One region of the Terribacillus sp. JSM ZJ617 genome, then DNA from elsewhere that is predicted to be linked to it. Evidence: riboswitches for the same ligand, from Rfam matches in the RefSeq annotation. Region 1 holds a riboswitch; each other region holds the start of a gene.
The links. A riboswitch is a leader RNA that binds a small molecule or an ion and turns the genes downstream of it on or off. The one in region 1 is predicted to bind S-adenosylmethionine.
Positions count from the first base shown of each region.

Region 1 (7,888 bases):
GGTGTACATGCAGATCATTTACTTCTAGCATAATGAAACCTCCTCTAGGCAGCTGGTGCTGTTTGCTTTGGTTTTCGTTTCCGTTTCCGTTTTTTCTTGACGCTATGCGGATCAAAAGCATCCCGGAGCCCATCACCAAGTATGTTTAATGATAATACAGTGATGACGATCGCGATACCAGGGAAGATCGAGAACCACGGAGCGATCGTGATATAAATTTGTGATTCCTGCAGCATATTTCCCCATGTCGGTGTGGACGGATTCACTCCGACACCAAGAAAGCTCAGGGCTGCTTCAGCCAGGATTGCTTTAGCAAAGATGAATGTGCTTTGCACAATGATTGGAGAGAGTACATTTGGCAGGATATACCGGAAAATGATCACCATATTATTCGTTCCTGTTGTTTTTGCAGCTTCAATGTATTGTGCGTTTTTTATTTGCAGCACGGCAGAGCGTACGACTCGAGCCATAACTGGGAAGAAGGCAATTGTCAGGGCAATGACGATATTTGTAATGCTTCCACCTAAAGCTGCAACTAGTGCTAATGCAAGCAGAAGGGCAGGGAAGGCGAGAAAGCCATCCACAATCCGCATCAGAATGAAATCTGTACTACGGAAATAGCCGGATACAAGTCCAATCAGTGTGCCAATCACAGTTGCTACGACGGCTACTATGACGCCGACAGCCAGTGACACGCGTGCAGCTACAATAACCCGTGCAAAGATGTCCCGGCCAAAATCATCTGTACCAAACCAATGGGTGCCAGATGGTGCAAGCAGACGCTGGTTGGCATCTATCGCCGCAGGGGAGACCGGCAGCCACAGATTTGCCGTTATGGTTGCCAATGCAACGAGTAAGAAAATAGTAAGTGCAATTATATTTCGTTTCTTGGACATCATCGTGTATGTACCTCCTTCGGCTCAGTCATAGCGGATTCTCGGATCAAGGAATGCATACAAAAGATCGACGATCAAGTTGACCAGGACATAGATTGCAGCGATGAATAGCACGACGCCTTGAATCACAGGGTAATCCCGTCGGTGAATCGAGTCGATCAGCAGCTGTCCTATCCCGGGGATGGTAAAAAGTGTTTCAATAATAACCGTTCCGCCAAGCAGACCAGCCACTGTGGCACCTAGAACAGTTGTTGTCGGGATAAGCGCATTGGAGAATACGTGCTTCATCAATACATCACGTTCACGGACGCCTTTCGCCCGTGCTGTTTTTGTATAATCCTGGTTCACGGAATCAAGCATGCTGTCGCGGAGCATCCGGGCAATGATACCGATTTCCACTAATGCCAGCACAAAAGCAGGCAGCAGCAAATGATAAATCCATGGACCAAAGCCTTCCGCAAGCGGCATATAGCCTGCAACCGGGAAAATCGGGAATGTTACGCCAAACACGAGTACAAGCAAAATCGCAAGCCAGAATTCCGGAATCGATACACCGAGAAGGGAAGCGTTAGTAAATAACGGATCCAGAATCGTTTTACGCAAGGACACAATCAGGATCGCAAGCGGTATGGAGATGACCAAAATAAAGAGCAGGGACAGTATCATCAAGCTGATTGTCGGTCCAAAGTTGCCAAAGATCAGTTCCGTCACTGGCTGGGCAGAATAGACACTCGTACCAAGGTCGCCGGTGATGACTTGTTTAAGCCAGTCGAAGAATTGGATATACAAAGGCTCATTCAATCCAAGCTGCTCTTCCAGCTGCGCAATAGCCTCAGGAGAAGCGTCTTCACCAAGTATGATGAAGGCTGGATTTCCTGGCGTTAGGTGAACGAGCAGGAATACAATGATGCTGACGACTAGCATAACCGGTATGACAGAAAGCAGTCTTCGGATCGTGTAATTAAACACATGCGTCACTCCTTTATTTTAAATGGAAGAAAATCGCCAGCGGTAACGCAGGCGATTTTCTCGGGGCATTACTGTGATTTCCATGTATTCCAGAAGCGAGGACCATACCAATCATCATAATCCTCAAGCTTGGTAGTACGTGCATCCAATGTGGAAAGGTTGCTAACTTTCTCAAATGGGAGCTCGTCATAAATCGTCTGATTCAGCTCAGCGAGGATCTCTTGCTGCTGGACTTCATCTTCTGCTTCACCCCACTGGGCGATCAGCTCCTGCCAGCGTTCGCTGTTGTACCAGCCGCTGCTGTTGGAATCCTGGCTCACTACACCGGCTTGGTTTGGCGAGAAGAAAGGAGACCAGCCGACTACGACCATATCCCAGTTAGCGCCATCGCTCCATTTTTCCAGGTAAGTTGCCCATTCATAGGACTCCAGCTCGACGTTGAATCCAACTGCCTCAAGCTGTTGTTCTGCGATTTCGGCAATTTTCTTATACTCTGCATGGTCATTGGAGAAGATGATCTTCACCGGCTGACCGTCATAGGAGCTGTCTTCAAGCAGCTTTTTAGCTTCATCTTGGTCAAAAGCATCGAAGCTATCAATGTTTTGATCCGAGTAAAGAGCTGTCTGATCTGGTGTGAACAAGGCGCCGTCCAGATTATAAAATTCGCTGTTGCCATATGTTGCTTTCGCAATGGCTTCTTTATCCAGTGCAGCATGCAGTGCTTCTCTGACTTTGATATCATCGAAAGGTGCTTCTGATTTATCCGGGGTGATGACGGAATAGCCATTGCTGGAAATAGCCGGTTCAACATTCGGTGTCGTATCAACTACATCATATAAATCAAGCGGAATGGACTGTACATAATCATAAAGATCTGTCTTCAGACCATTGAGCATTACTTGCGGGTCTTTTACAATCTTGAAATGAATTGTATCCAGGTATGCGGTTTTCTTACCTGTCAAACCGCCCCAGTCTTCTTCTTCACGAGATTGATAATCTTCGAATTTTGATAGGACAATCTCATTCCCGCGCTTCCAGGAATCAAATTTGAATGGACCTGTACCGATTAGCTGCTCGTTTGTCAGCGGTTGTTCACCTGCAGCTTCCGCAATGTCAGCTGGAAGGACGACAGCAGATGCTTTTGGTGCAGACATATCAGTAAGCAAAGCGGTATACGGATCGTTAAGTGTAATGACCAATGTCAGGTCATCCGTGGCTTCTACGGAATCAACATGCGTTGCAGTGATCTTACCGACAGAGGAGACCTTCAGCCAGCGGTCGATAGATGCTTTTGCGTCTTCCGCTGTTACGTCTTGCCCGTTATGGAACTTAAGTCCGTCACGAAGCGTGATCGTATAGGTTTTCTTATCCTCACTAACGGTATAATCATCAGCAAGCAAAGGGCGTACTTGATAATCATGATCTAGTGCAAATAAACCTTCGTAAATATGCCAGCCAATTTTTCTGGTGGCACTTTCTCCGGAATACATCCAGTCAAGCGTATCAGGATCAGCAGTCATGGCAACGTTCAAGTCGCCGCCTTCAACGGGCTCTCCGCCGCTTGCGTCGGAACTGCTGCTGGAACTGCTGGAGCACCCGAAAAGGGCGATGGTGGCCATCAGGCCGAATAATATAAGTGCAAGCTTCTTATTCAATATACTTCCTCCTTAGCTTCCCAATAACGAGAATACGATTTTCGTGAATGCTTTTTCTGTGATGAGCAAAGCTCGCTCGTCGATGTCGAATTTAGGGTGGTGATGCGGATAATGGGTGCCTGTATCGTCATTGCGGGAGCCGACTTTAAAGAAGCTTCCCGGTTTCTCTTGCAGATAGTAAGCGAAATCCTCTGCTCCCATACCGGTTTCAAGTGGAATAACCTGTTCTTCACCGAATTGTTCGCTAAAAAGACGCTGCAGAAGTGCAGTTTCTTCTGGATGGTTGTAAAGAGCAGGGTAGCCATGCAAATAATCGATGGAATAGGTTGCGCCGAAACCAGTTGCGATTCCAGCTACAATGGACTCTATTTGTTTCCTTACCTGCTGGCGTATGTCTGCATTGAATGTCCGTACTGTTCCTTCCAATCTGGCAGTATCCGGAATAACATTGAATGCTTGGCCAGATTGAAACACACCAAGTGTCACAACTGCTGATTCCAGCGGATTGACTCTGCGGCTGACGATCTTTTGCAGGGCGCTGACGATATCACTTCCGATGACAATTGGATCGACAGCCTCATGAGGAGCTGCGCCATGACCGCCTTTTCCTTGGATAGTAATCGCGAATTTATCTACTGCTGCCATTTTGAAGCCTTCGCCAACACCGATCTTTCCGATAGGAGCGGCCGAATTAAGGTGGGCACCGTAGACATAGTCAACACCATCAAGTGCACCATTTTCAATCATCGCTTTTGCACCGCCTGGAGGTACTTCTTCAGCTGGCTGGAACAAAAAGACCACTTTACCTTTCAGGCTATCCTTATGCTTGATCAGCGCTTTGGCAGTTCCAAGCAGTGCTGCGGTATGGCCGTCATGACCGCAAGCATGCATTACGCCAGGAGTCTTGGATCGATAGGCTGTTTCTTTTTCATCTTCTATCGGAAGGGCATCGAAATCTGCTCGCAGTGCAATAGTTGGTCCTGCTGCCTTACCTGATAGGGTAGCGACGATGCCATATCCGCCAATATTTGTCTGGAGTTCTTCATAGCCGAAGCTGCGCAGCTTGTCGGCGATAAAACGAGCGGTTTCTGTCTCCTGGAAACTTAATTCAGGATGCTGATGCAAATAACGTCTCCACTCCACGACTTCTGCGAAATTGTCTTCCAGCTCCGTATGTACTTCTGCAAGCGTCTGCTTGTTCTGTTCCATTTTCCAACCTCCTGTAACAATCTTGATATTTCCAATGAAAATAATCGGAATTAAGTCCAAAAAAAAGACCCTCTTCCAGGCAGAAGAGGGTCTTTTAAAGATTTTCCGCTCTTCTTATCTTCAGTGTTAAACACCTGGAATTAGCACAGTACTGCGCCTTGCAGCCTGTTGCTTTGGTTTCGCTGGGCCATTCCCTCCACCAATCTCGATAAGAAATATCAGTTGTAAGGAAAAGGATAGACCGAAAAGTTCTAGGTGTCAATCCTATTTTTTATCGCTATTTTTCCTGATCGGCATGACCACGCTAAAAATTCCATTAGTAAAAGATTCATTTGGCAGAAAATTTAAAATAATGCTTGACTATACATTCTTTTGTGATAACATAGCTTTAATATAAAAATTATATAGAACTTTTCTTATCAAGAGAGACGGAGGGACTTGGCCCAGTGATGTCTCAGCAACCAGTCTGAGAAGACACGGTGCTAAATCCAAAAGGTATCCGCCTTAAAGATAAGAAGCTGATTCGGTCATGACTGAACCTTCTTCCTTTTTGGGGAGAAGGTTCTTTTTTTGTTTAAGAGAAGGGTGAGAAGCGGTATGGGAAATAGTTTGGAAACGACATTCGTACAGTTAGGAAATCGTAGTGATGGAGTAACAGGAGCAGTGAATCCGCCAGTGTATCTGTCCACTGCTTATGCACATGGAGGAATCGGCGAATCTACCGGGTATGATTATTCACGGACGAAGAATCCTACTCGTACTGTCCTGGAAGAAGGTTTTGCAATGCTGGAAAAAGGCGATCGAGCTTTTGCATGCAGCTCAGGCATGGCAGCAATTCAGCTTGTATTATCCCTTTTCCGTTCAGGCGATTCACTGCTAGTGCCAGAGGATATTTATGGGGGCACCTATCGACTGTTTGATTTCTATTCAGATGCATATGACGTATCGCCGGTATATGCGCCATTTCATTCCGTTGAAGAGACTGCAGCATTGATAACGGACGATACAAAAGCAATTTTCCTTGAAACACCGACAAACCCGCTCATGCAGGAAATCGATATTGCTGCATATGCGCAATTGGCAAAAGCACATGACCTGTTGCTAATTGTTGATAATACATTTCTGACACCTTATTACCAGCAGCCGCTTACAGAAGGAGCAGATATCGTCATCCATAGTGCGACTAAATATATCGGCGGCCATAACGACGTTTTAGCCGGACTTGTTGTGAGTAAAGGCAGTGAGCTATCAGATCGGTTAGCTGCATTGCATAACGGTACGGGAGCTGTCTTGTCTCCGCTCGATTCCTGGCTTCTCATCCGAGGCTTGAAGACGCTGCCGCTTCGAATGCGGCAGCATCAAGCAAATGCACAGCGCATCGCAAGTTATCTTGCAGAGGAGCCGAAAGTCAAAGACGTCCTGTATACAGGAAAAGGCGGCATGCTTTCCTTCCGTGTCCAGGAAAGCAGCTGGGTCGATCCATTCCTTCGCAGCCTGGAAATCATCACCTTTGCCGAAAGTCTTGGCGGAGTGGAAAGCTTTATCACATATCCTACAACACAGACACATGCAGATATCCCTGTTGAGGAACGGGAGGCCAGAGGAATTTGCGATTGTCTGCTTCGTTTCTCGGTCGGGATTGAAGAAGCGGAGGATTTGATTGGTGATTTACAGCAAGCATTCGCCAAACTGGATTAGGAGGTCATCATCATATGGGAGAACAACATGCAGAAACGACATATATACGGGGATTACACAAAGAGCAGCAAACAGGTGCGGTGAACGTCCCGATCTATCTATCGTCTACCTTCCACCAGGAAAGCTTCGAGGATTTCGGTCCATTCGATTATAGTCGTTCTGGTAACCCGACACGAGAAGCGCTGGAGCAGAAGGCAGCTGCACTAGAGGGAGGTACAGATGCTTTCGCATTTTCGTCTGGCATGGCAGCAATATCCTCCGCATTCATGCTGCTGTCAGCGGGGGATCATGTAATTGTAACTGAGGATGTTTACGGTGGAACGTATCGTTTTGTGACAGAAATACTTCCAAAATTCCAGATCAGTCATTCCTTCGTAGACTTAACCGATTTGGATTCTGTTGAAGCAGCGATTCAGCCAAATACAAAGGTCATTTACGTGGAAACACCGTCCAATCCCTGTTTGAAGGTGACGGACATTCGGGCAGTTGTTCGGATAGCAAAGCAACATAATTGTTTAACTTTCTTGGACAACACATTTTTAACGCCGCTGTATCAGCAGCCGCTAGCACTCGGTGTGGATGTAGTCATCCATAGTGCAACGAAGTTTCTGTCAGGGCATAGTGATATTATCGCCGGATTGCTAATCACTAAGGATACAGAACTCGCAGGAAGACTGGCTTTCATCCAGAACACATTTGGTGCTATTCTCGGAGCCCAAGATAGCTATTTGCTGCTCCAAGGAATCAAGACATTAGGTACAAGATTGCGTCAGTCGTCGGAAACAGCGGAGAGGATAGCTTTGTTCCTGCAGGAGCATTCGCTTGTGGAAGATGTTTTCTACCCTGGCTTACCCACCCATAACGGACATGACATACATACCGGGCAGGCCAGTGGAAATGGAGCAGTAGTATCATTTGCTCTGCCAAGCAGGGAGCACGCAAAGATTTTTGTTGAACAGCTTCGCATTCCTATTTTCGCTGTCAGTCTCGGCGCTGTGGAATCCATCCTTTCCTATCCAGCTTCGATGTCACATGCTTCCATGCCGGAAGCTGAGCGAAAGAAACGAGGTATAACAGATGGGCTCTTACGTTTATCTGTTGGCCTGGAGCATGTGGAGGATCTCATAGAAGATCTGCAGCAAGCCTTAAAGGCTGCTGAAAGAGTAATAGAAAAAGTAAAAAACTAAAATGGGAGAGATGAACATGACAACGAAAACAAAAACGGCACCATTCAGAGCAGATCACGTAGGGAGCTTGCTTCGTCCAGATGTACTGCACAAAGCAAGACAGCAATTCAAAGAAGGCCAAATCAGTAAACAAGATCTTCGCGAAATCGAAACGTCAGAGATCAAAAGAATCGTAGACAAGCAAATTGAAGTCGGCTTGGAGCTTGTGACAGACGGAGAATTCCGGAGAAGATTCTGGCATACAGACTTTTTGGAACATCTTAACTGCATCACA
Region 1 is NZ_JBISEQ010000003.1:20,516-28,403, forward strand. It holds gene ACH6C1_RS11615 (ABC transporter ATP-binding protein) at 1-31, opposite strand, end outside; gene ACH6C1_RS11620 (ABC transporter permease) at 45-899, opposite strand; gene ACH6C1_RS11625 (ABC transporter permease) at 921-1,865, opposite strand; gene ACH6C1_RS11630 (ABC transporter substrate-binding protein) at 1,934-3,520, opposite strand; gene ACH6C1_RS11635 (M20 metallopeptidase family protein) at 3,533-4,729, opposite strand; SAM riboswitch class I at 4,841-4,944, opposite strand; SAM riboswitch class I at 5,143-5,246, shown strand; gene ACH6C1_RS11640 (methionine biosynthesis PLP-dependent protein) at 5,327-6,427, shown strand; gene ACH6C1_RS11645 (aminotransferase class I/II-fold pyridoxal phosphate-dependent enzyme) at 6,442-7,614, shown strand; gene ACH6C1_RS11650 (5-methyltetrahydropteroyltriglutamate--homocysteine S-methyltransferase) at 7,631-7,888, shown strand, end outside.

Region 2 (7,888 bases), on a different contig from region 1:
CAACCAATCAAGAAGAACTTGTCCAAATCCTCGAGCAAAAAGGTGCACAAGTGAGGCTTGGTGTGCAAGAAGTAGAACTTTTGGAAGATATTGATGTTTTGATTAAGAATCCAGGAATTCGTTATGAGAATGTGATTGTACAAACAGCAATGGAAAGAAATATTCCAGTGCTGACGGAAGTCGAACTTGCTGGTTTGCTTCACAAGGGTACCCTGATTGGTATTACCGGATCAAATGGTAAGACTACAACGACAACACTTACTTATGAGATGCTCAAAGAGAGCCAGGTAAGTACGTTTGTTGCTGGTAATATCGGTACAGCCGCGTCCGAAGTTGCCGACAGGACGACAGAAGATGACCGGCTTGTTTTGGAGCTTTCATCTTTCCAGCTTCAAGGTATCGATCAGTTCCGACCGAACATAAGTGTTATGCTCAACATTTTTGAAGCACATTTGGATTATCACCATTCTCTTGAAAATTATGAACAAGCGAAAGCTAATATCTTCCGTAATCAAGATGCAACTGACTATCTTGTTTATAATGCGGAGGATGAGCGGCTTCGTGATATCGTCAAAAATGCGAAAGCAACCCTTGTTCCTTTTTCAGGTTCCAGAAAGCTGGAAGATGGTGCATGGTATGATGATACACATGTGTATTTCAAGGACGAACCGATAGCGGCATTAAAAGATATCCTGCTTGTCGGTGGCCATCAGCTGGAGAATATACTCGCTGCTTTAGCAGCTGCTAAGCTAGCCGGAGCGACTAACGAAGGTATTCAGCAAGTATTGAAGACTTTCTCAGGTGTTGAGCATCGGCTGCAGTATATAAAGCACATTAATGGCCGTGCATTTTATAACGACTCAAAAGCTACCAATATTTTGGCAACCTCAAAAGCATTGTCATCATTCGATCAGCCGACAATCCTGCTTGCAGGAGGCTTGGATCGCGGTAACACGTTTGAGACACTTGTCCCATTCATGGAACATGTAAAAGCATTGATCGTGTTCGGTGAAACAGCTGAAAAATTGCGAGAGACTGCCTATATGGCTGGGATTGAACTAATTGAACATGCGAAGGATGTCAAAGAGGCAGCTGAAATTGCTTATCGCATCTCTGAGAGCGGCGATGTGATCCTTCTGTCTCCAGCATGTGCAAGCTGGGATCAGTACCGGACATTTGAAGAAAGAGGAGACATGTTTGTTGAAGCGGTGCATACATTAGAGTAGGGGCTTGTCCTGCTCAGCCGCTTCGCTGCATGCGGACCCCCAATTCCAATCCAAGGAAATGGGGTTTTTCTTTGCGTAAATCTAATCTCCCGAAGACGGACTGGCTATTGCTCTTCTCTATCGGAGGCCTGCTGACAATCGGTATCATCATGGTGTATAGTGCTTCTGCTGTATGGGCGGAATATAAATTTGACGATAGCTTCTTTTTTGCCAAGCGGCAGCTATTGTTCGCCGGTGTTGGTTTAGGGGCTATGCTGGTCATTTCCAGGTTGCATTATGAGATTTGGCGGAAATATGCGAAGGTTTTACTGTTGATTTGCTTTATTTTACTTATTGCCGTCTTGATTCCCGGAGTCGGATTGGTCCGTGGTGGTGCAAGAAGCTGGATCGGGGTAGGGGCCTTCAGTATCCAGCCTTCTGAATTCACAAAGCTGGGCTTGATCATCTATTTAGCTGTTTATCTTTCGGCCAAGCAGAAATATATAACTTCCTTGAAGCAAGGATTTCTGCCTTCGCTCTTGCTCGTTTTTACAGCTTTCGGAATGATAATGCTCCAGCCGGATCTAGGAACAGGTGTTGTTCTAGTACTTACTTGTATGGTGATGATTTTAGTTAGCGGAGCCAGAATCTCCCACTTCGTCGGTCTCGGTATTTTAGGACTAGGTGCTTTCGCAGCGCTCATTTTGTCTGCGCCATATCGTATACAGCGCATTACTGCTTTCCTTGATCCTTGGGAGGATCCATTAGGGGAAGGATTCCAGATCATCCAATCTCTATATGCGATCGGTCCAGGTGGATTGATGGGACTCGGCTTAGGCAACAGTCTGCAAAAATTCTTCTATCTTCCGGAGCCGCAGACAGATTTCATTTTTGCCATTCTGGCAGAAGAGCTTGGCTTCATCGGAGGTGCTGGCGTTATGCTTCTCTTCCTGCTGTTTCTGTGGCGAGGCATTCAAGTAGCTCTTCGCGCGCCTGATGGCTTTAGCAGTCTGCTGGCATTAGGCATCACTGGTATGATAGCTATCCAATGTATGATTAACATCAGTGTTGTAATAGGTTTGATTCCCGTTACTGGTATCACACTGCCGTTTTTAAGCTACGGAGGATCATCGCTTACACTTACGCTGAGCTCAGTTGGTATCCTTTTGAATGTCAGTAGGTATAGCAAACTCTGAAGAATTCGACGATCACTAGACTAACGAATAAGTTAGCTTCGATATGCACCGATAAAAAGATAATTTGAAAAAGTAATATATTAAAAATTTTTAGATAATTCCTATTGACTTTTTTTAGCAACGCCCGTATCATTATAAACAATTTCATACAGTTCTTATCAAGAGAAGCCGAGGGACTGGCCCGATGAAGCTTCAGCAACCTCTGACTAAGTCAGAAAGGTGCTAAATCCAGCAAGATTAATTTCTTGGAAGATAAGAGTGCGGGCGATTATATCAAGCTCTCTTTTCTTCGGAAAAGAGAGCTTTTTTTCGTTTAGTCACTCTACTACAGAAAAAGGAGAAATGAAAATTGACTGACATTATTATTTTATCAGGAAGCCCGTCTAAACATTCCAGGTCTCAGCTGGCTGCTAATTATGCAGGCAAACTGGCTGAAGAGCAAGGTTTCACCGTCAAGGAAATCAGCGTTACCGATTTTGCGCCGGAGGATTTGATTTATGCAAGATTCGACAGCCCTGCAATTGTGCAAGCGGGTCATGCTGTCAGCGGCGCGAAAGGGTTAATCATTGCGTCGCCTGTATATAAAGCAGCATATACAGGCGTGTTGAAAGCATTGCTTGATTTATTGCCTCAAGATGCATTTAAGCACAAGCCCGTACTTCCGATCATGACAGGAGGCAGCCCGGCTCATTTGTTAGCGATTGATTATGCGCTAAAGCCCTTGATTGCGAATCTTAAGGGAGAGCCTTTACAGGGAGTATATTTGTGTGATCACCATATCAACAAGGAGAATCCTGATCAACCAGTGGCAGATGCAGAAACAGGTATAAGGATTAACACGCAAGCTAATCAGCTTGTTGAGACGATTCGCCGAAATCACTCTATCAGTATCGCAAAGTAAAGGAGGGAAGTAATGAAAGCAACGAAAACATTGTTCGGTATACCAGTTCAAGTCATTGGCGGGTTGCTTGCGATTTTGTTATTCATGACTGGGGATGGCATCGAACAGGCATTCCTGTCCAAGTATGTTGTCGACATTGGCTTCACTACCAATCAGTCAGCTATTATGTTCAGTGCTTATGGGATTGTGCTTACACTGGCTTCCTGGCTGGCTGGTGTTCTAGGAGAAGTCATCGGACCTCGGAAAACGATGCTGATTGGGCTTGTGACGTGGGTTGTTTTTGAAATAGGCTTTCTGTATCTGGGGCTTTACATGGAAAGCTTTTCAATGATGGTGCTTATGTACGGATTGCGCGGTTTTGGCTACCCTCTGTTTGCTTTCGCTTTTATTGTCTGGATTGCCTACCGTACGGAAAAGCAAAAGCTTGCAACAGCAATGGGATGGTTCTTCTTTATGTTTGCTGGGGGAATTGGTTTTCTTGGCTCCTATTATCCGAGTATTTTACTGCCATACATCGGTGAAATGGCCACATTGTGGAGCTCGCTTATTTGGATCATCCTTGGTGGAATTTTAGGTGTCGCATTAGTCGATGACAAAGATCGGCAGGGGGTCAGGATTCAGGATCAAAGCCGGGGAAATAAATGGGCAGAAGCACTTAAAGGAATCACGATTCTTTGGGAGAGCCCTCGCGTTGCTGCTGGAGGTCTGCTTCGGACAATCAATACAGCAGGATGGTATGGTTTCGTAGTTGTGATGCCAGGATTCTTCACAAGTTTCCTGGATATTTCGACGAGTCAGTGGCTCCAGCTTTGGGCAATTCAGTCCATCAGCAATATGGCGGCAGGGGTGTTGTTTGGAATGATAGGTGACCGAATCGGCTGGGTCAAGGTAGTCCGTTGGTTTGGCTGTGTGGGAGCAGCTATTTGTTCTTTGCTTTACTACTATATCCCGGCAGCATTCGGAGCAAATATCCCTCTTCTTATGCTGAACGCTATTCTTTTCGGTGCTGCAATAGCAGCTTTTGTTCCGCTGTCTGCTATATTGCCGACGCTTGCTCCAGCTAATCGCGGTGCAGCGATCTCGGTACTTAATTTAGGTGCTGGAGCCAGTCAGTTTCTGGGACCGGTGCTTGTCGGAGTACTGAATAATTACTTAGGAATCATCGGTGTGGTATGGGGATTTGCCATTTTATATGCACTTAGTTTTCTGTTAACACCATTTCTAACCCCTGCTTCGAAAGCACAAATACATGCCTCAGAAGAGCTTGCTGTCAGATAACTAAAGGAGGATTTCAAATGACAAACAAACGGATCTTTTTGAACGCTTTTGATATGAATTGCGTTGGACATCAATCACCTGGGTTATGGACACATCCTGATGATCAGGCACATCGTTACAAGGACTTGGAGTATTGGACAGAGCTTGCGCAGCTATTGGAGCGCGGGCGGTTTGATGCCTTGTTTTTAGCAGATGTACTCGGAACGTATGATGTGTATCAAAACTCCCGGGATGGAGCAGTCCGTCAAGCAGCACAAGTGCCGGTGAATGATCCTCTGCTTGTCGTGCCGGCGATGGCCCAAGTCACAAAGCATCTGGGTTTTGGTGTCACGGCATCCGTTACGTATGAGCACCCATACAGCTTTGCGCGTCGTGTATCTACTCTGGATCATTTGACGAAAGGCCGTGTCGGCTGGAATATTGTTACCTCCTATTTAGAAAGTGCAGCAAGAAACCTTGGGTTGGATACGCAAGTCAAACATGACGAGCGTTATAACATTGCAGAGGAATACGTAGAAGTCTGCTATAAGCTTTGGGAGGGCAGTTGGGAAGACGATGCTGTTGTTCGTGATACAGAGAGAAAAGTGTACACTGACCCAGAAAAGGTGCATGATATTCACCACAATGGTACCTATTATACTGTGCCGGGAGCACATCTGTCCGAACCTTCTCCACAGCGGACGCCAGTGCTTTTCCAGGCGGGATCATCGTCTAAGGGCCGATCATTTGCTGCTAAGCATGCCGAATGTGTCTTTATAAGCACCCCCACAGTTACTGTGACAAAAAGCTATGTAGACAAGCTGCGAGAAGAAGCGAAGCGCCAAGGACGTGACCCCGAAGAGATAAAAGTGATGAGTCTCTTTACTCCGATAGTGGCCGAAACAGAAGAAGCTGCACAGGAAAAACTGGCTGAATATCGAAGTCATGCAAGCTATGAAGGAGGTCTGGTACTGCTGGGTGGATGGACCGGTATTGATTTTTCCGAATATGATCCGGACGAAGAGCTTCGTTTCGTTGAGAATGAAGCGATCCATTCAGCCGTGGAGACGTTCACGAAGATTGATCCGAATAAAAAATGGACTGTCCGTGAAGTGGCCGAATTTGTGGGTGTAGGAGGAATTGGTCCGGTAGTCGCCGGAACACCGGTCCAAGTGGCTGATGCAATGGAAGAGTGGATTGAACAGACTGGCGTCGATGGGTTTAATATAGCATACGCAGTGACTCCTGGAACCTTTAAAGATCTTGCTGATTATGTGGTGCCGATTTTGCAGGAGCGAGGCAGAATCAGAAAGGAATATGAAGGTGATACATTACGCGAGAATTTGAGCGGAGATAAGAGACTGCCAGTTCATCACCCAGCACGTCAGATCGGGCGAGCAGTTCAAGAACAAGGAAAGCAAACGGTGTAAAGTCATGACCAATAAAACTGAAACTACATTAGAAACCATTTACTCGTTGATAGAAGAAATAGTTGACCAGACAATCGGCCCCTCTGCAGATCGGCTCGACCGGGAGAAAATCTTTCCTAAGGCGAACATGCAGGAACTAGCTGATAAAGGATTGAACGGTATTTTACTGCCTGAATCCTTGGGGGGGCTGGATGCAGGGTACAAAGCATTTTCGATAGTGGCAGAAAAGATTGCTGCACACTGTCCTTCCACTGGTCTTGTTTACACGATGCATGTGGAAGCGGCCGATGTGATTGTCCGATTCGGATCGAAGGAACAGCAGGAGAAGTGGCTAAAACCTGTACAGGCGGGGAGCTTTGGCACAACCTCGACAAGTGAAAGAACCTCTGGAGGCAGATATTGGATCAACACGAGCCGAGCAAAACGGACGCTTCAAGGATATGAGCTTAATCTTGAAAAATCGTTTACGACAAGCAGCGGATTTGCTGATTTTTATATAGTTCAAACTGGATCACCCGAGGCTTCTTCAGCTGATGATTTGAGTTATTTTATCATCGAAGGAACGAACCCTGGCTTAAGCTATGGAAGCTGGGATGCGCTCGGAGTGAGAGGGAATCATAGCTCTTCACTCACGCTCGACAAAGTGCAAGTGCCGAAAGAAAATTTGCTCGGAAGTGAAGGGTCTGGCCGTACAATTGTAGAAACGAGTATTGCTTATTTGCTTGGCCTGGGTTCTGTCTGGACAGGCCTGGCTGGCGGCATTATTGATATAGTAACGGTTTATGCCAAACAGAATCATCATCGTGATGTGGAAAAAAGTCTTGGTGACTATCAGGTTATCCGCAGTTTGCTTGCTAAAGCCGTGATCCAATATAAAGGGCTTGCTGCCTGGCTGGAGCAGCTTCGAAGCGAGGTTGATCATCAGCTTAACAATGGCTCAGGAAAGCTTAGCCCCTCCACACAGCAGGATTTGCTGTCATTTAAAATACATGCTTCGGATACGGTGAATGAGATTGCACAAATCGCCATGGACATTACTGGAGGTTATGGTTATAAAATTGGTAAGCTGGAACGGTTTTACCGAGATGCAAGAGCGGGTATTGTAATGGGGCCTTCCAATAATCTAGCTCGTGAAATTCTTGCGAAGCAGCATATAGGAATCTCAGATGATTTGTGGGGAGAAACCTCTTGATTAGAGGTTTCTTTTTTCTGGGATATGAAAGATCCCTAGTTAATCTCATTATGAAAGTAACCATATGGGAATTTTTACATATGAAAAAACAAGGCTTGACCGACAAAATAAAGTACCCAGGAACGAATGTAATGGTAGAATGGGAGAGTAATAGCAGAGACAGTATAAAGAAAGAAGATGGATAGAAGTTTTCATTTCTTGACCCATTGAAGAAGGAAATCGGCGGCTTCTTATGTAATTAGGTAAAGAAACCTTTTTGAAGGCGGATTATTTACAATTTGTTGGTTACTGACTACTTCCGCTATATGAATGTGTTATAATTTTATAATTACAATACAAGCAGTTTTTGACTGTACAGCATAGGAAGAAGAGGAAATGAGCGAAAAAAAGAAAATTGTTTCCATCGAGGACCGTATCCCAAAATTAAAACAAGCGAGAAAGAAAAAGGCGAATAGACGACTTATATTCTACTTGTCTATTTTCTTCGTACTTATCTTCATCATTGTGTACCTGCAATCGCCATTAAGCAATATTCACCGCCTTGAAGTGGAAGGAAATGATTTTCTGCCTAAAGATACTATCATTCAAAGCAGCGGCCTGACTACTTCAGATAATATGTGGCGCATTGATAAGGATGAAGCAATTAAACGGATAGAGGAAAATGAAGAAGTTGAAAAGGTATCAATAAGCAGAGGCTTCCCTGCCAC
Region 2 is NZ_JBISEQ010000002.1:82,050-89,937, forward strand. It holds gene murD (UDP-N-acetylmuramoyl-L-alanine--D-glutamate ligase) at 1-1,226, shown strand, start outside; gene spoVE (stage V sporulation protein E) at 1,298-2,401, shown strand; SAM riboswitch class I at 2,554-2,660, shown strand; gene ssuE (NADPH-dependent FMN reductase) at 2,751-3,302, shown strand; gene ACH6C1_RS06675 (MFS transporter) at 3,315-4,580, shown strand; gene ACH6C1_RS06680 (LLM class flavin-dependent oxidoreductase) at 4,598-5,989, shown strand; gene ACH6C1_RS06685 (acyl-CoA dehydrogenase family protein) at 5,994-7,181, shown strand; gene ACH6C1_RS06690 (cell division protein FtsQ/DivIB) at 7,557-7,888, shown strand, end outside.
Region 2: it holds a riboswitch for S-adenosylmethionine, as region 1 does, so the genes downstream of both, ssuE (NADPH-dependent FMN reductase) here and ACH6C1_RS11640 (methionine biosynthesis PLP-dependent protein) in region 1, are expected to answer to the same signal.

Region 3 (7,888 bases), on a different contig from region 1:
AGCAGGACGCAGAAGAACAGGATGACTGCCTGAGCACTCGCAGAGCCGACATCATTATTGATGAAGGCATCCTTATAGATGGAATAGACGATTACATTGGTTGATTCTACCGGTCCGCCCTTTGTAAGGATGTCAATTTGTCCGAATGTCTGAAAGGCATTGATGAACGATACTGTCACGATAAAGAATAAAGTGGGGGACAGCATGGGCAGCGTAATTCGGCGAAGCTGATAAAGATAGCTAACTCCCGCCACTTTTGCATTCTCGTATAGGTGTGTATCGATGTTCTGTAATCCTCCAAGTATGATCAGAAATGCGAAGCCGGCATTCATCCAAATCGTGGATAATGATACTGCAAGCAAGGCATAGTCGGGATCCTGCAGCCATTGGACGGCTGGAAAGCCCAGCCACTCGGCAATTCTGCTGAATACGCCGATTGAAGGATTATACATGAACATCCAAATGACGCTGGATGCTGCAACGCTCATCCCCATTGTGGAAGAAAACAATGTACGGAATATGCCGATTCCTTGGATCTTTTCATTTGTCAGCAAAGCCAGGAAAAGAGCGAGCAGGATGCCTGCGGGTACTGTGTACAGCACAAAAAGAATGGTAGCTTTTACACTGCTCTGAAAACTGTCAGAGCTTAGGATATACTGATAGTTTTCCAATCCGACGAATTCGAATGGACCCATTTGGTCAGCTAAAAAGAAACTCAAGTATATGGTTCGGAACATTGGGTAGAAAACGAACACGCCGAACAAAATGATAGAAGGAAGCAAATAGAGCCAGCCCTCCAAAAAGGAAAATAGATTCCGCTTTGGTACGCTTTCCTGAGGGGGAACAGGCTGTAAATCCCGGGAAGCGTTCATCTTAGCACCTCTCTGGCTGTCTGCTTCGGTTGTCCATCACTAGCTGACCATAGAATCCGTCCATTGTCTTTTGAGAAGAGATGGATAGCATCCAAATCAAAACGAATCGGAATCCGATCTCCGACAGAGAATTGCCATTGTCCGTTCCATCGGGCAATCCACTGCTCATTGGAATCATCCAGAATGAAAGTAATGAGCGTTTCTGTACCAAGAATCTCAGTATTAACGATCTCTACTATAGCATCGGCTTGTTCTGGAGCAGCAAATAGGATGTGCTCTGGCCGTATACCGACCTGGACATTCTTGCTTGCTGCTTTTACATTACCTTTCATTGGGTTAGGCAAGGTGCAATTTGGTGATAGAACAATACCGTTTGGAGAAACGCCTGCATCCATTACATTCATGGCAGGTGATCCGATAAATGACGCTACGAATGTATTGGCAGGGTTATTATAGATATCAAGCGGCTTGCCGATTTGCATCGCTTCGCCTTCATGAAGGATCATCATCCGGTCTGCCATCGTCATCGCTTCGGTCTGATCATGTGTAACATAGATCATCGTAATCCCGAGCTTCCGCTGTATCTGCCGGATTTCCGAACGCATCCGCGTCCGCAGTTTCGCATCCAGATTTGATAATGGCTCGTCCATCAAGCAAAGAGGAGCTTCTGTCACAATCGCACGGGCTAGGGCGACACGCTGTCTCTGGCCGCCAGATAGCTCACGTGGTTTGCGTTTTAAGTAATCAGCTAATCCGAGCATGTCGGAAGCTTCGAGAGTGCGGCGTCTTTGTTCCTCGCGTGAAATTTTTTTTGTATGTAAGCCGAAGGTGATATTTTGTTCCACATTCAAATGCGGATACAATGCATAATTCTGAAAGACCATGGATAAATCCCGTTTATTCGGTGGTGCATCATTCATCTTCTTGCCATTCACAAACAATTCCCCGCCCGTTATCGGCTCCAAGCCAGCTATCATGCGGAGAATAGTGCTTTTCCCACAACCTGATGGACCGACAAGCACGAAGAACTCGCCTTGCTCCAGCTGCAGGTCCACTTGCTCAATAACATTTTTTCTGCCATCGTAAGACTTTTTCAAACCAGCCAAGCATACATGTGTCATAATCTGCTCCTTTCTGTGAATTCATCTATACTATATCGAGTGAAAATTGAGTTAACGTGAAGAGTGGGTGAAAAAGCGTTTACAGAGAAGAGGGAAATGACTGTTTATTTTACAAAGCTCATACAATCCCGGCACAAAAAAAGGACTAGCAGGCAATATTGCCTGCTAGTCCTTTTGTGTTCTATTACTTTCTGCGCATTTTGCGTAGAATTAGGCTTAATACAAAGACGAAGATAATGGCACCGATCAAAGCAGGGATGATTGCTATACCTGCGAGGTCAGGACCGAAGTCTCCGAAGATAAGTCCGCCAAGCCATGCCCCGATAATACCTGCAATGATATTACCAATGATACCACCTGGAACGTCACGTCCAAGGATCAAGCCTGCCAGCCAGCCGATAATACCACCAACAATTAGATATAAGATGAAACTCATAATACCTACCTCCAAACAATGATGTGATTTAATGTGTTGTGATAATAGCATTCCCCATCTTACAAGATTACAAACATCTAAGCTTTGTGGCATGTTTACACGTTCTTAAGATAAGCTGCATCATTCTACACAGCAGCTCAACATCTGCTTAATAAAAAGTCGCTATATTAAAGTCAAGAAGATAACAAAGATCACCGTCCAATTCATGTACTCTGCATAGAACAAAGATTACAATCCAGATAACTACAGGGAGATGATCCGAATGATGAATCAGATTAATCCATCGTATGAGTCCGTAACTACAAGGTCGCTTGATAGTCAGTACGTGCAAAATGGAATCCTTCCTGTCATCGCTCATCGCGGCGCTTCCGGATTTGCACCTGAAAATACAATCGCTGCTTTTGATCTGGCTGTAGAGATGCAAGCCGATTTCATCGAACTGGATGTACAAATGTCCAAGGATGGTCAGCTTGTCGTCATTCATGATACATCTATAAATCGCACAGCTGTCGATGCCCCTGAAGAGGCCGTGTACGTGAAGGACCTTACGTTTGCCGCCTTACAGTCTTATGACGTAGGTGCTGGGTATGATTCGGTGTATGAAGGTCAGCGAATCCCGTTGTTAGAGGATGTAATAAGAAGGTATAAAGGAAAAACAAAGTTCCTGATCGAATTAAAATCGCCAGAGCTTTATGATGGAATAGAGGAAGCGGCAGCTGAGCTGCTGGAAAAATATGATTTGGCTAATGTTCTTTATGAGGAAGTGATTCTGCAATCCTTCAATTTTGGATCAATTGCGTATCTTTCCCAGCTGTTGCCGCATGTACCGCTTGGTGTATTGACGTCAAGAAGTGCTGACCTCACAAATCGTAAACTTGATAAAATATCTACGTATGCAAACTATGTAAATACGCATTTTACAAATGTCACACAGGATGATACATTAGTTGGCAGAATCCATACACGTGGAATGCGAATTATGCCATGGACAGTACGGGCACCTGGTGAAGTCCAGCCTTTAATCCGAGCTGGTGTTGACGGAATCATTACAGACTACCCGAATTATGTGAAATAAAAAAAGGAGACCTTTTACAGGTCTCCTTTTTCATATTATCTATTCTGAACGAGTCGCAGCAGTTCGAATGCTCTGTCTCCTGCAAGTGCAGCAAGATCCTCCCAGCACTCGTCACGCTTCAGGTCGAGTTCTACGATTTGTTTGGCTAAATCAAGGGCTTCCTGATCATGTGCCACGTGCTTGACGCTCCTTTCTGATGTTCCCTTTTTACTGTTACGCTCAGTATACTTATAGCCGAATAACTTTGCATCAAACATGTTAGCGATGCTGACGAACTATTTTGTTGTTTGTCAGGTTTCCTCACACAACACTAGGATGAATGGATAAATACGGTATAATGTGGAGTAACAGCACATGGTGATGAGGTGAACAGATGAGTAACGAGCCTTCTTACAAGAACAGGAAAGTAATCACAATAGGTATTGTGAGCGAGCTGACTGGTCTGACTGAACGCAAAATTCGTTATTACGAGGAACGCAAGCTCATTTTTCCTGAACGTTCAGCGAAGGGAAATCGCAAGTACTCTTTTTCGGATGTAGAGCAATTGATCGAGATCGCCAACAAAAGGGAAGAGGGTGTGCAAACCTTCGAAATTCGTCAGCAGATGCTGAGAGACAAGAGGAAAGAAGCGGAACGAGAAAGCCGCCAGCAAATGCTGAGAGGGCAGATCAATGCCCGCTTTGGTATACAGAGAGAGTAAGTGTGTGTATGTATGTGTTGGGAGGCCTAGTACACAGGAGAGCCGGGTGGTTATCATCCGGCTTTTTATATTGTCAAAAAAGTCTACTCCATAAATAAATGGATAACTTTCTGACATGCTGTTATCTAGCCAGTTTAAATGATTTTAATTAAAAATAGGATACGTGAAGTAAAGTATTCAAAACGTATATACAACTAAAAGGTAATCTGCCGAATTCGTCATAAATCACTTAGTAGACAGCATTATCAAAGTGATTCACAAAGAATAAATGTAGACTTCTGTCGGCAATTGCAGCTTGATCAATCGTTTGTTTTAAAGATATGCAGTCATATTCTCGTATTATTAGACTGGGTTGAATGCCTGCAATACTCTCCAGCAATCATAATAGAAAAAATCAGATTGATTTTTCTATAAATTTTAAAATTATATTGACAATAACTAGTTTGGAAGGTAAAGTAACAAACAGATCAACAACAAATGTATAATGAAATTCTTATCAAGAGCGGCGGAGGAACAGGTCCTATGAAGCCCGGCAACCAGATCGATGATCTAGGTGCTAATTCCTGCAGACAGCGAACAGCTGTACTGAGAGATAAGAGAATGAGTGCATACGGATACCATGCGCCTCTCTTAATCTAGAGAGGCGCTTTTTTTATTGTAGTTGATAACAGCGAAGAAAAAGGGGAGAGCAACATGAAAAAAATCTTAAGCTTTGGACTTATCGGATTATTAGCATTATTCTTAGCGGCATGCGGCAATGACAAATCTGCTGCACTGGCAAATGACAAAATATTGGTCGGCGTCAGCGGCGGACCGCATGAGCAAGTAATGGAAAAAGTAAAAGAATTAGCAGCAGATGAAGGTATCGATGTCGAAATCAAAACATTCAATGATTACAACACACCAAACAGTGCGTTGGATGATGGAAGCCTTGATGCGAACAGCTATCAGACACTTCCTTTCCTAGAAGACCAAGTAAAGAACCAAGGTTATGAATTAAAAGAAGTATTTAAGACGCTAACGTTCCCAATGGGTATTTATACAGATAAGATTTCGGATATTTCCGAATTGAAGGAAGGCGACAAGATCGCTGTACCGAATGATCCAGCCAACGAATATCGTGCGTTGAAGCTCTTTGAGGCAGCAGGAGTATTGAAAGTTGATCCAGAAGCAGAAAACTCTGCCACGGCAAAAGATGTCGTAGAAAATCCACTGAACCTGGAAATCGTTGAATTGGATGCTTCCCAGCTTCCAGCCCAGCTTCCAGAAGTAGCAGCAGCGGCAATCAACACGAACTTTGCGATGGGTGCTGACTTGAATATCAATGATGATGCAATCTTTGCAGAGGAATCAGAAAACAATCCCTGGTCCAACTATTTTGTTGTAAGATCAGCGAACACGGAAGATGAGGTCGTCAAGAAGCTTCAAGAAATCTACCAATCTGATGAAGTGAAACAGTTTGTGGAAGATGAATTCCAAGGATCCGTTGTTCCAAGCTGGTAAGGGGGAAGCAATATGATTGAACTAAAAAATGTATCGAAGACCTTTACCACTGGCAAGAAAAAAGTGGAGGCGCTGAAAAACGTCTCCTTGAATATCAATAAAGGTGAAATCTATGGCGTCATCGGATTCAGCGGAGCAGGGAAAAGTACCCTGATCCGCTGTGCCAATTTACTGGAACGTCCAACTGAGGGCGAAGTATTCATCGACGGTGTAGACCTCACGAAGCTTAAGAAGTGGCAGCTTCGTAAAGCAAGAGGGAAAATCGGTATGATATTCCAGCATTTTAATCTGCTGACGACTGCAACAGTATACGAAAACGTCGCTAGACCACTCAAGCTGAGTAAGGTGCCGAAGAATGAAATCAAGGAACGCGTTGATAAGTATCTGAAAATTGTAGGTCTGGAAGAAAAGAAGAATGTTTATCCGGCTCAATTATCTGGTGGTCAGAAGCAGCGAGTGGCTATCGCACGAGCACTTGCGCAAGAACCGGAAGTGCTGCTAAGTGATGAGGCAACAAGTGCTTTGGACCCGAATACGACGTCTTCCATTCTTGAACTGCTGCTCCGAGTGAATAAGGAGCTTGGCATCACCATCTTCTTGATTACACATGAGCTGGATGTCATCCAGCGTATTTGTGATCGTGTCGGTGTTATGCACCATGGAGAGCTGGTGGAAGAAGGGGCTGTCATCGATGTCTTTACCAAACCGAAACATCCGCAGACTCGGAAATTTGTCTTTGATGATGCGAATTTCCAAGTACCGGACAGCGTGAAAAAAGGACTTTCTGCTACAGGGCGTCTCGTCTCACTGACGTTTATCGGAGAAGCTTCCAATGAGCCATTCCTTGCGGCCATCACAAAGAAATTTGATGTTGTTCCAAGTATACTGGCAGGTGGAATTGATCAGCTGAAAGCTAGCTCCGTTGGTAAATTGCTTATCCATTTGCAAGGGGATCCAGCAGAAGTGGAGAAGGCAATTTCTTACTTGGAGTCGCAGCAAGTAACGGTTGAGGAGGTGGCGTCATGATTGAGTTCTGGACAGAATGGGGTGCAGACATCACCGAGGCGTTTTGGCAAACGCTGCTGATGACTGGTATTTCGCTAGCTATTTCAATCGTGATCGGACTGCCGCTAGGTATTTTGCTGGTCATGACAAGAAAAGGCGGCCAAGCAGAGAATCGAGTATTTTATTCAATCGTGAATACGATCATAAACGTAATCAGATCCATTCCTTTTATCATCCTTTTATTCCTGCTTTTACCTCTGACAAGAGCTTTGGTCGGAACTACAATTGGCGTAGAAGGTGTTATCCTTCCGCTTGTTGTCTATACAGCTCCTTATATTGCGCGTTTAATGGAGTCTGCGCTACTGGAAGTGAATAAAGGTGTCATCGAGGCATATGAATCGATGGGGATATCGACTAATAAAATAATCTGGAGTGTAATCATCAGGGAAGCACGTTCTACGATGATTCTAGGATTAACAATCGCAACAATCGGATTGATCGGAGCCACAGCGATGGCTGGTTTAGTCGGTGCTGGCGGTCTTGGAGATTTGGCATATCAATATGGGCATTTGCGCTTCGAGCCTGTCGTTATGTATGTCGTTATCATCATCCTGATCATACTTGTACAAGCAATGCAGACATTCGGGAATGTATTGGCAAGAAGATTGCGAAAAGACTAAAAAAGCACGCTTGGTTAATTCCAAGCGTGCTTTACTATATATTAGAAGAAAATGTTTAAGATGTAATAGATCAAGCCACCTAGGGTAGCAGTGATCGGTAAGGTAATGAACCACGTGATGACCATGCGCTTTGCAGTACCCCAGTTAACACCTTTGCGTCGGTGAGCTGCACCAACCCCCATGATAGAGGAGGAAATAACATGTGTCGTACTTACCGGTAAGTGAATATATGTGGCACCAAAGATAATGAACGCTCCAGTCAAATCAGCTGCAACACCGTTCACTGGACGAATCTTCATGATTTTACCGCCGACAGTTTTGATGATTTTCCATCCACCTACTGAAGTACCAAGTCCCATTGCAGTCGCACAGGCAGCTTGTACCCAAAATGGAATATCAGATGTTGTGTGCAGGCCTGCTGTGATCAATGCCATCGTGATGATCCCCATTGCTTTTTGGGCATCGTTTGTACCATGGGTAAATGATTGCAGCGCTG
Region 3 is NZ_JBISEQ010000001.1:523,079-530,966, forward strand. It holds gene ACH6C1_RS02565 (carbohydrate ABC transporter permease) at 1-872, opposite strand, end outside; gene ACH6C1_RS02570 (ABC transporter ATP-binding protein) at 869-1,993, opposite strand; gene ACH6C1_RS02575 (GlsB/YeaQ/YmgE family stress response membrane protein) at 2,178-2,429, opposite strand; gene ACH6C1_RS02580 (glycerophosphodiester phosphodiesterase) at 2,692-3,504, shown strand; gene ACH6C1_RS02585 (hypothetical protein) at 3,540-3,680, opposite strand; gene ACH6C1_RS02590 (MerR family transcriptional regulator) at 3,878-4,204, shown strand; SAM riboswitch class I at 4,695-4,803, shown strand; gene ACH6C1_RS02595 (MetQ/NlpA family ABC transporter substrate-binding protein) at 4,898-5,707, shown strand; gene ACH6C1_RS02600 (methionine ABC transporter ATP-binding protein) at 5,720-6,733, shown strand; gene ACH6C1_RS02605 (methionine ABC transporter permease) at 6,730-7,392, shown strand; gene ACH6C1_RS02610 (inorganic phosphate transporter) at 7,434-7,888, opposite strand, start outside.
Region 3: it holds a riboswitch for S-adenosylmethionine, as region 1 does, so the genes downstream of both, ACH6C1_RS02595 (MetQ/NlpA family ABC transporter substrate-binding protein) here and ACH6C1_RS11640 (methionine biosynthesis PLP-dependent protein) in region 1, are expected to answer to the same signal.

Region 4 (7,888 bases), on a different contig from region 1:
ACGCCGTTTGTCTATTTCCGTGATAAAGTGCTTGGTGACCGTTCGGATAAAACCATCCGTTATGTGCTTATTGATGAAGCACAGGATTATTCTGCTTTCCAATTCGCTTACTTACAGCAGGCGTTCCCTAATGCTAGGATGACATTGCTTGGGGATATCAATCAGGCCATTCAGGCGCATGCGCTGACAGGGGAGAATGTGCTTTCCGGTAACACAGTTGACAGCCATCGGATCGAGCTATGGCGCAGCTACCGTTCAACGAGGCAGATTGTTGATTTTACAAAGGAGCTTTTGGATCATGCAAAGCGAATCCAGCCATTCAACCGTGATGGAGATCTTCCGACGCTGACGAAAACAGCTGATGATACAGAGAGACGGAAGCTGGTCTTGGTGAAAATCCACTCCTTGAAGGAAGCAGGTTATGAGACGATTGCTGTTATCGCCAAAACTAGTAAAGAAAGCAAAGAAGCGCATAACTGGATCAAGGATGAAATGGAAGCAGATTTGATTACAGAGACAACTTCCCAGTATAAAAAAGGGTTATCGGTCATTCCTGCATATTTAGCCAAAGGTATCGAATTCGATGCTGTCATTCTGTACGATGTCTCAGATGAGGCGTATGGCCATGAATCAGAACGTACCTTGCTTTATACAGCATGTACACGCGCGATGCATGAATTGCATATGTACAGCATTGGTAACTTGAGTCCGTTTATTGAAGCAGCAGATGCAGCTACTTATACAAGCAATTAAAAAAACAGGAATCCACGAAGGATTCCTGTTTTTATTTATTTACCATAGACCAATCAGTTTCCACCAAAGTCCGCCGATACCGATCCAGACGACAAGATGGATGATGGAGATGAGGAAGCCAAGTCCCCACCATTTTTGCTGAGTGACGAAGCCTGCTCCGAAGAATACAGGTGCAGGACCGCTGCCGTAGTGTGTCAAACAGCCGAACAAGTTGCTGAAGAAAGCTAACAGTAGGGCTGACAATAATGGCGGCGCGCCGGCAGCCACAACTACTGAAAGAAAGGCTGCGTACATAGCGCTGACGTGTGCTGTGTTACTCGCAAAGAAATAGTGGGAGTAGAAGTACACGATAGCTAATATGAGCAAAGCGACAGGCCAGGAAAGTGTACTTACGACATTTCCCATAATGTCACTGAACCAAGGGACAAGGCCAAGTTCGTTCAAGTAATTTGCCATCATGACAAGTACAGCGAACCATACAAGTGTGTCCCATGCACCTTGTTCCTGCTTGATATCAGACCAAGTCAAAACTTCAGTCAGCAATAGTACGACTAGTCCGATGAAAGCTGCAGTCGTAGAGCCGATTCCGAAGCTCTCACCAAAGATCCACAATACGAGCAGCAATAAGAATACGCCGATCATATACCATTCAGAACGCTTCAGTTTACCCATGCTTTGCAATTTTTCTGTTGCCATTTCAGTCGCCTTCGGTGTCTCCTTGATTTCAGGAGGATACAGCTTGAAGATGACGAATGGAATAACGATCAAACTGATGATACCAGGAACGATGGAAGCGAGAATCCAGCTGCCCCAAGAGATGGATTGGCCAGTGACGCTCTCTGCAGCACTAGCTGCCAATGGGTTTGCTGCCATTGCTGTCAGAAACATTGCGGAAGTAATCCCGTTTCCCTGATAGGAAGCAAAAGTCAGGAAGGAACCGATTTTGCGCTCCGTACCATCACCGCTTTTAGAGCCATATGAGTTTGATAACGACTGGATGATCGGGAAAATGATACCGCCGGCACGAGCTGTATTGGATGGCATAGCCGGTGACAGAATCAAGTCACTGCCAATCAACGAGTAAGACAAGCCTAAAGTCTTCTTACCGAATAGACGTACGAACAAATAGGCAATTCTGGATCCGAGGCCGGTTTTGATGAAACCTCTGGAAATAAAGAATGCAATGACGATGAGCCAGATTGTACTGTTCTGGAAGCCGCTCAGCGCTTCTTCTAATCCAAGTGTCTTCGTCAAAACGATAGCCGTCAGCGAAAGGATGGCGACACTGCCCATTGGCATCGGTTTAATGATCAGACCGATGATCGTAGCAACGAAGATAGCGAATAAATGCCATGCTTCTGCTTTAACACCATCTGGTGAAGGGACGAACCAAAGAATTACGCCGATCAATACAGTGATCAGGAGCGGAATCCACTTGACCTCCCGTTTTGGTTTGTTAGATGAATCAGCCATGATGAAGACTCCTTTTAAAAGTAATTAAATTAATAAAACCATAATTATATTAGCATAAAAATATTGATATGAAAGTATTCTGACCAGTCATAGCATGCCTTTATCTGATTTAAAAAATTTAATAAATTGATCAGATGATAATGATTATAATTTGGTGAAAATATGCAAAAAAATTACTTCACACAAATTAAGTATCTCAGAGCTTGATACCCTGTGCCTCTTGTTAATATGCCAATGTTAATTAAAAAAATAAATGAGAATAAAAAAAGAATCCGAAAAAATTCGGATTCTTTGTCTGATTCGTCTCAATCTCTTGCTAAAAGTGCATAAACGGCAGCGACATCCTGTTTGCCATAACCATTTTTCTTCGCTAATGCATACAGTTCTTTCACACTGTTTGTCATTGGAAGAGGAGCGCCTGCTTCATAAGCTGTTTCGGAAATCTGCTGCAAGTCCTTGTAAGCATGCTCCAGAGGGAATTGCGGTTCAAAGTTCTGCTGGAGAATCGTATCCCTTTTGCCTGCTTGAATATCGCTTGTAACAGGAAGGGCAAGCAATACATCCATCAGATGCTCTTTATCAAGGCCGACTGCTTCGCCGAAGCTGATTGCTTCAGATAGACCAGTCAAGGATTGAACAAGCAGCATATTCACTGCCAGCTTAGTAGCTGAGCCATTCCCATTGGCGCCCATATGCTGGATGCTTTGTCCCATTTTCTCAAGCAGAGGAGTGACCTCCTTGACATCTTGGTCGTCTCCGCCGACAAGGAAGTGCAGTTTACCTTGCTGTGCCGGTGCCTTTGAACCAGATACAGGAGCATCAACAAAACGGATATGGTGCGCACGAGCGGCTTCTGCCATCTCTTTTGTGAACGCTGGCTTAACAGTACTGACATCCACCCATAAACTGTTTTCCTGCATCCCGCTGAAAAGCCCATCTTCTCCGTAAGCAACTGCTTGAACAGCTGCAGGATCTGTCAGCATCGTAAATACGATATCAGCTTGTTCTCCGACTTTCCGGGGGGAATCTGCCCAGACAGCACCTTTGTCCAATAGTGCTTGAGCTTTTTCTTTTGTACGATTATAGACAACTAACTGTTCGCCCTTTTCGAGCAGATTAGCTGCCATGTTTTGACCCATGATTCCTAATCCGATAAATCCAATCATATGAGCACCATCCTTTTTATTCAGTCAATTCTAGCATACAGAAAAACGGATTGTTTTTAAAAGTCTTTCGCACAGGATATGATACAAAGAAGGAGTGGATAGTATGAAGCTTAGTATATTGGATCAATCCCGAATCAAAGAAGACGGTAATGCAACAGAGGCATTGGAGGAAACAGTGCGGCTGGCCGAACTTGCAGATCAACTTGGCTATGTGCGTTTCTGGGTGTCCGAGCATCACGCCGGCAGCCTCGCCCATAGCAGTCCAGAGCTTCTGATGGGGCATCTTGCTGCTAAAACATCCCGTATCCGTATCGGCTCAGGCGGTGTTATGCTGCCTCATTATAGTGCGTATAAAGTTGCTGAAAATGCAAGATTGCTCGAAGCGCTTCATCCAGGAAGAATCGACCTTGGTATCGGGCGTGCGCCAGGAGGAATGCCGGCAGCGAAAAGAGCGCTGCAAGAGCATAGAGCTGTGCCGGAGGATTGGTATGATCGGCAGATACGCGATTTGCTTCATTATTTGAATATAAGAAAAGAAGAAAAGCATCGGTTCGGGGACTTGGTAGCGATGCCGAGCATTGGCACCGCCCCATCTGTCTGGCTGCTGGGCGGCAGCGCTGGCAGTGCAGGTCTTGCTGCATATCATGGAATCGGATTCGCTTATGCCCAATTCATACGGGGAGACAAGGATGCGGCAGTGCTGGATGTGTATCAGAAATCCTTCCGGAAAGGGAAGCAGCAGCCGCAAATGATGGTCAGTCTGTTTTTGTTCTGTGCAGAGACGACAGAAGCTGCAGAAGCACTGGCAAAGAGCCATGAGGTTGCATCGCTGCTTCAGGAACAAGGAAGGCCCGTCAAAGGGATGCTGCGTCCGGATACAGCAGCAGATTATAAAATGTCTCCTTATGAAAAGGAGCGTCTTGAGGACAATCGTCCAACCATGGTAATCGGAACACCAGCTGAGGTGCTGCAGCAGCTTGGAGAGCTGGAAGACTACTACGGCGGGGAGATTGAGTTCATGCTCACCAGTCCTGTTTATGAAGAAAAAGCAAGACAGGATGGGTTCCGCCTTTTGATGGAGGCGTACATGCAGCAGGCATAGCAGTTGTTCTGTTTGAATCTGACACTGCAAATCTGGTATAGTAGGAAGTACAATTCATAAGAAATCTTATAACGAGTGGCGGAGGGAAAGGCCCGATGAAGCCCGGCAACCCACTGCAGGAGGGCAGTCCTGCAGGAAGGTGCTACGACCTGCAGCGAAAAGCTGCGTGATAAGATGACGACGGCTGCAATACAGAGCTTCTTCCTCATCGAAGAAGCTTTTTTAGTAGAATCGATGTGTCGTTCGGTAGGATTTCCTATGTGCAAAAGGAGTAATAACAATGAAATATGCATACTGGCAGCCAGTTTCAAGCAGCTGGCTGCGTCATGTGGAGGATGGTGGACCGCTAAGTTTGTCAGATGTGCAGGAAACGGCGCATCTGGCGGAGGATTTAGGGTTCGATGCCGTCTTTCTTCCAGATACCTACCTATACCAAGGGAAAAATGCCGATCAGCAGCTTAACTTTTGGGAAGCAGCTGGTGCTATTGCGGAAGCAACCGATAGACTGCACATCATGGCAGCAGTCCGGCCGAGCATTGATCAGCCCGTGGAAGCCGCGAGACAAGCAGTAATGATTGATCAGGTAAGTAATAGCCGTTTTTCCTTGGCAGTTGTTTCTTTCTTGCGCGAAGAGGAACAAAAGCGCCAAGATGGCGATATAGCGGGATCAGAGGATTTCTATATGCAAACCGAGGAATTTTTCGAAGTGCTGCGCGGAGTTTGGACAGCTGGCAATTACACCTATGATGGTTTGTACTATCAAGTTCAGCACGTCGATTATTTACCAGCTGGCAAGAGCAAAGAGATCTCGCCATTATACGCAGGCGGCGAGAGTGACTATTTACGACAGACAATTGCCGAGACATGCGATGCCTATGTAATGAAGGGCGGTACTGTACAGGAAGTGGCCAGTATGATCGCTGATATGCAGATCCGCCGTGAAGCAGCCGGCAAGTCTCCGTTTACCGAATTCGGCATGACAGCTTATGTCATTTGCCGCGAAACGGAGGAAGAAGCTTACCAGGAATGGGAAAGAATTACCGGTGCGGATTACGAATCATATGTAACAGAGGAAGAGCTGGCACAAAAAAGCAAGATCAGCGATGATGCTGTTTCTGCAAGGGGCTTGCGGCCGCATCTGGTTGGGACGCCGATGCAAATTGCGCAGCGGATACTTGCCTACGAGCATGCCGGCGTCAGTCTTCTGCTGCTTCAATTTTCGCCGCACAAGCAGGAAATGGAACGTTTTACCAAGGAAATCATGCCATTAGTCGAGGAAATGCGCGATAACTCGATCTGATTGGAAATATACGGTAGACAAGCCTGGCGATATCGCTTACATTAGAAAAAAAGGAATAAGTATGGGGGCAAAACATGGAGCTATTGACGATTTTCGATGAGCAGCATCGGGAGCTTGGGGTGAAGGAAAGAGAGGAAGTCCATCGTGATGGAGACTGGCATGAGACTTTTCACTGCTGGTTCGTGGAACATGATGGTACAGAACTATACATTTATCTACAGCAGCGTTCTTTCAATAAAAGTGAATTTCCCGGGAAATACGACATTACCGCAGCTGGTCATCTGGAAAGCGGCGAAACGCCTGTGGTCGGAGGTTTACGTGAAGTGCAGGAAGAATTGGGTGTGACGCTCCAGGAGAGCGATCTTTTTTATAAAGGAATCATTCAAGAAGAGTTATTTGCTAAAAACCTGGTTGATCGAGAGTTCTGTCACCAATTCTTTTACTATTTGGAGGAACTCCCGGATATTCTTCTGAATGAAGAAGTGGTACAGATCGTGCGGATGCGGGTTAATGATTTGGAGAAGCTCGTCGAAGGAAAAGCAGCAAGCGTAGAAGCGGAAATTGTTGCAGGAGCTCCACGTCAGCGGATCGAGGTTGCACATGAAGAACTTTGTCCTCATCAGCTTGGCTATTACCGAGAAGTACTCATGATCTGCCGTACATAGAAAAGGAGCAGCGTAATGCTGCTCCTTTTCTATATTCTTAAAAAGCCCAGTTTCCATTTTCGAAGATTTGTTCCACGGTGCCATCTGGTGTTTCGCCCGTGATGGATAATTCCCCAGAGCCAACCATGAAATCAACATGTGTGAGACTGTAGTTGAAGCCGATTGCCTCTAGTTCTCCTTTTGATTTCTCGCGGGCATCCTTCACGCACATGCCAATCGCTTGTCCGAGAGCCAAATGACACGAAGCATTCTCATCGAATAAGGTATTATTGAAGACGATTCCCGACTGGGAAATCGGTGATTGATGCGGTACAAGTGCAACCTCTCCAAGAAATTGTGCGCCTTCGTCCGTTTCCAGCAAGTTCTTCAATGTTTCATAGCCTTTTTCGGCTTTGAAATCTACTACTTTTCCATTTTCGAATGTAAGGGAGAAGTTCTCCAGCAACGTACCAGCATAATTCAATGGCTTTGTACTGCTAACTGTTCCGTTTACTCCATTTTTAACTGGAATAGTAAATACTTCTTCTGTAGGAAGATTCGGAATATATGTAGAGCCATCTTCTTTCATGAATTCTGCGCAAGTCCAGAAGGAATCAGGATGCAGTTCAATCGTTAAATCAGTACCTGGCCCCGTATAATGGAGCTTGCGATAGTCGCGTGCATTTAAGTGGTCAGCATTCTTCTTCATGGCTGCAACATGCTGTTCCCACAGCTCGACTGTATTTTCCTGATCGGAGCGAGTTGTGAAGAAGATAGCATCCCACAGCTTATCGATAGCTTCCTGTCCCTGTGAGTCGGGGAAGACAGACTCTGCCCATTCGACAGTTGGTACCGAAGCGATCAGCCAATTAATACGACCATTTGTTTTGTGAGCTTGATACCCTTGTCTGGCAGCACCCACTGCTTTTGTATAGCGTGCAACCCTTGCTGGATCAATTCCGTCAAAAAGAGATGGATTCGGTGTCTTGAGCTCCAGGAAAGCTGTGTCCGCTGCTGCTAGTTCTTCATACACACGGCCTCGGAATGGGGTGAAGTAATCCAAATCTTCTTCTTTTGCATGCTTCACTTTTGCTTTTGTAATATTATCATCCTGATAATCGACAATTACGTCCCGCATGCCGGCTTCGTATGCTTTCTCAGCTACGACCTTTGTAAAAGGTGCAGCAGCTAGATCAGCTACAATCATCAAGTCCTGTCCTTGCTTAACTTTCAAGCCGATATGCAGCAGCAGCTCGGCATATTTCTCTAATTTCTGTTCAAATTGCATGTCAAGATCCCCCTTTAATTATACTATCTTCATCATTTTACCAGAAAATTATGACTAGAGCCGATACTCAAGAGAGAATTTTGCAATCGGCTCAAAATGGGTGGAGTGCTTGATATGGTGCGGAAAGATCCAGCGTTTGAGCAGCTGTTTTCGCGCACTGGT
Region 4 is NZ_JBISEQ010000001.1:570,268-578,155, forward strand. It holds gene helD (RNA polymerase recycling motor HelD) at 1-753, shown strand, start outside; gene ACH6C1_RS02810 (anion permease) at 793-2,226, opposite strand; gene ACH6C1_RS02815 (NAD(P)-dependent oxidoreductase) at 2,532-3,392, opposite strand; gene ACH6C1_RS02820 (LLM class flavin-dependent oxidoreductase) at 3,496-4,494, shown strand; SAM riboswitch class I at 4,558-4,670, shown strand; gene ACH6C1_RS02825 (LLM class flavin-dependent oxidoreductase) at 4,775-5,794, shown strand; gene ACH6C1_RS02830 (NUDIX hydrolase) at 5,869-6,459, shown strand; gene ACH6C1_RS02835 (aminopeptidase) at 6,497-7,726, opposite strand; gene ACH6C1_RS02840 (hypothetical protein) at 7,781-7,888, opposite strand, start outside.
Region 4: it holds a riboswitch for S-adenosylmethionine, as region 1 does, so the genes downstream of both, ACH6C1_RS02825 (LLM class flavin-dependent oxidoreductase) here and ACH6C1_RS11640 (methionine biosynthesis PLP-dependent protein) in region 1, are expected to answer to the same signal.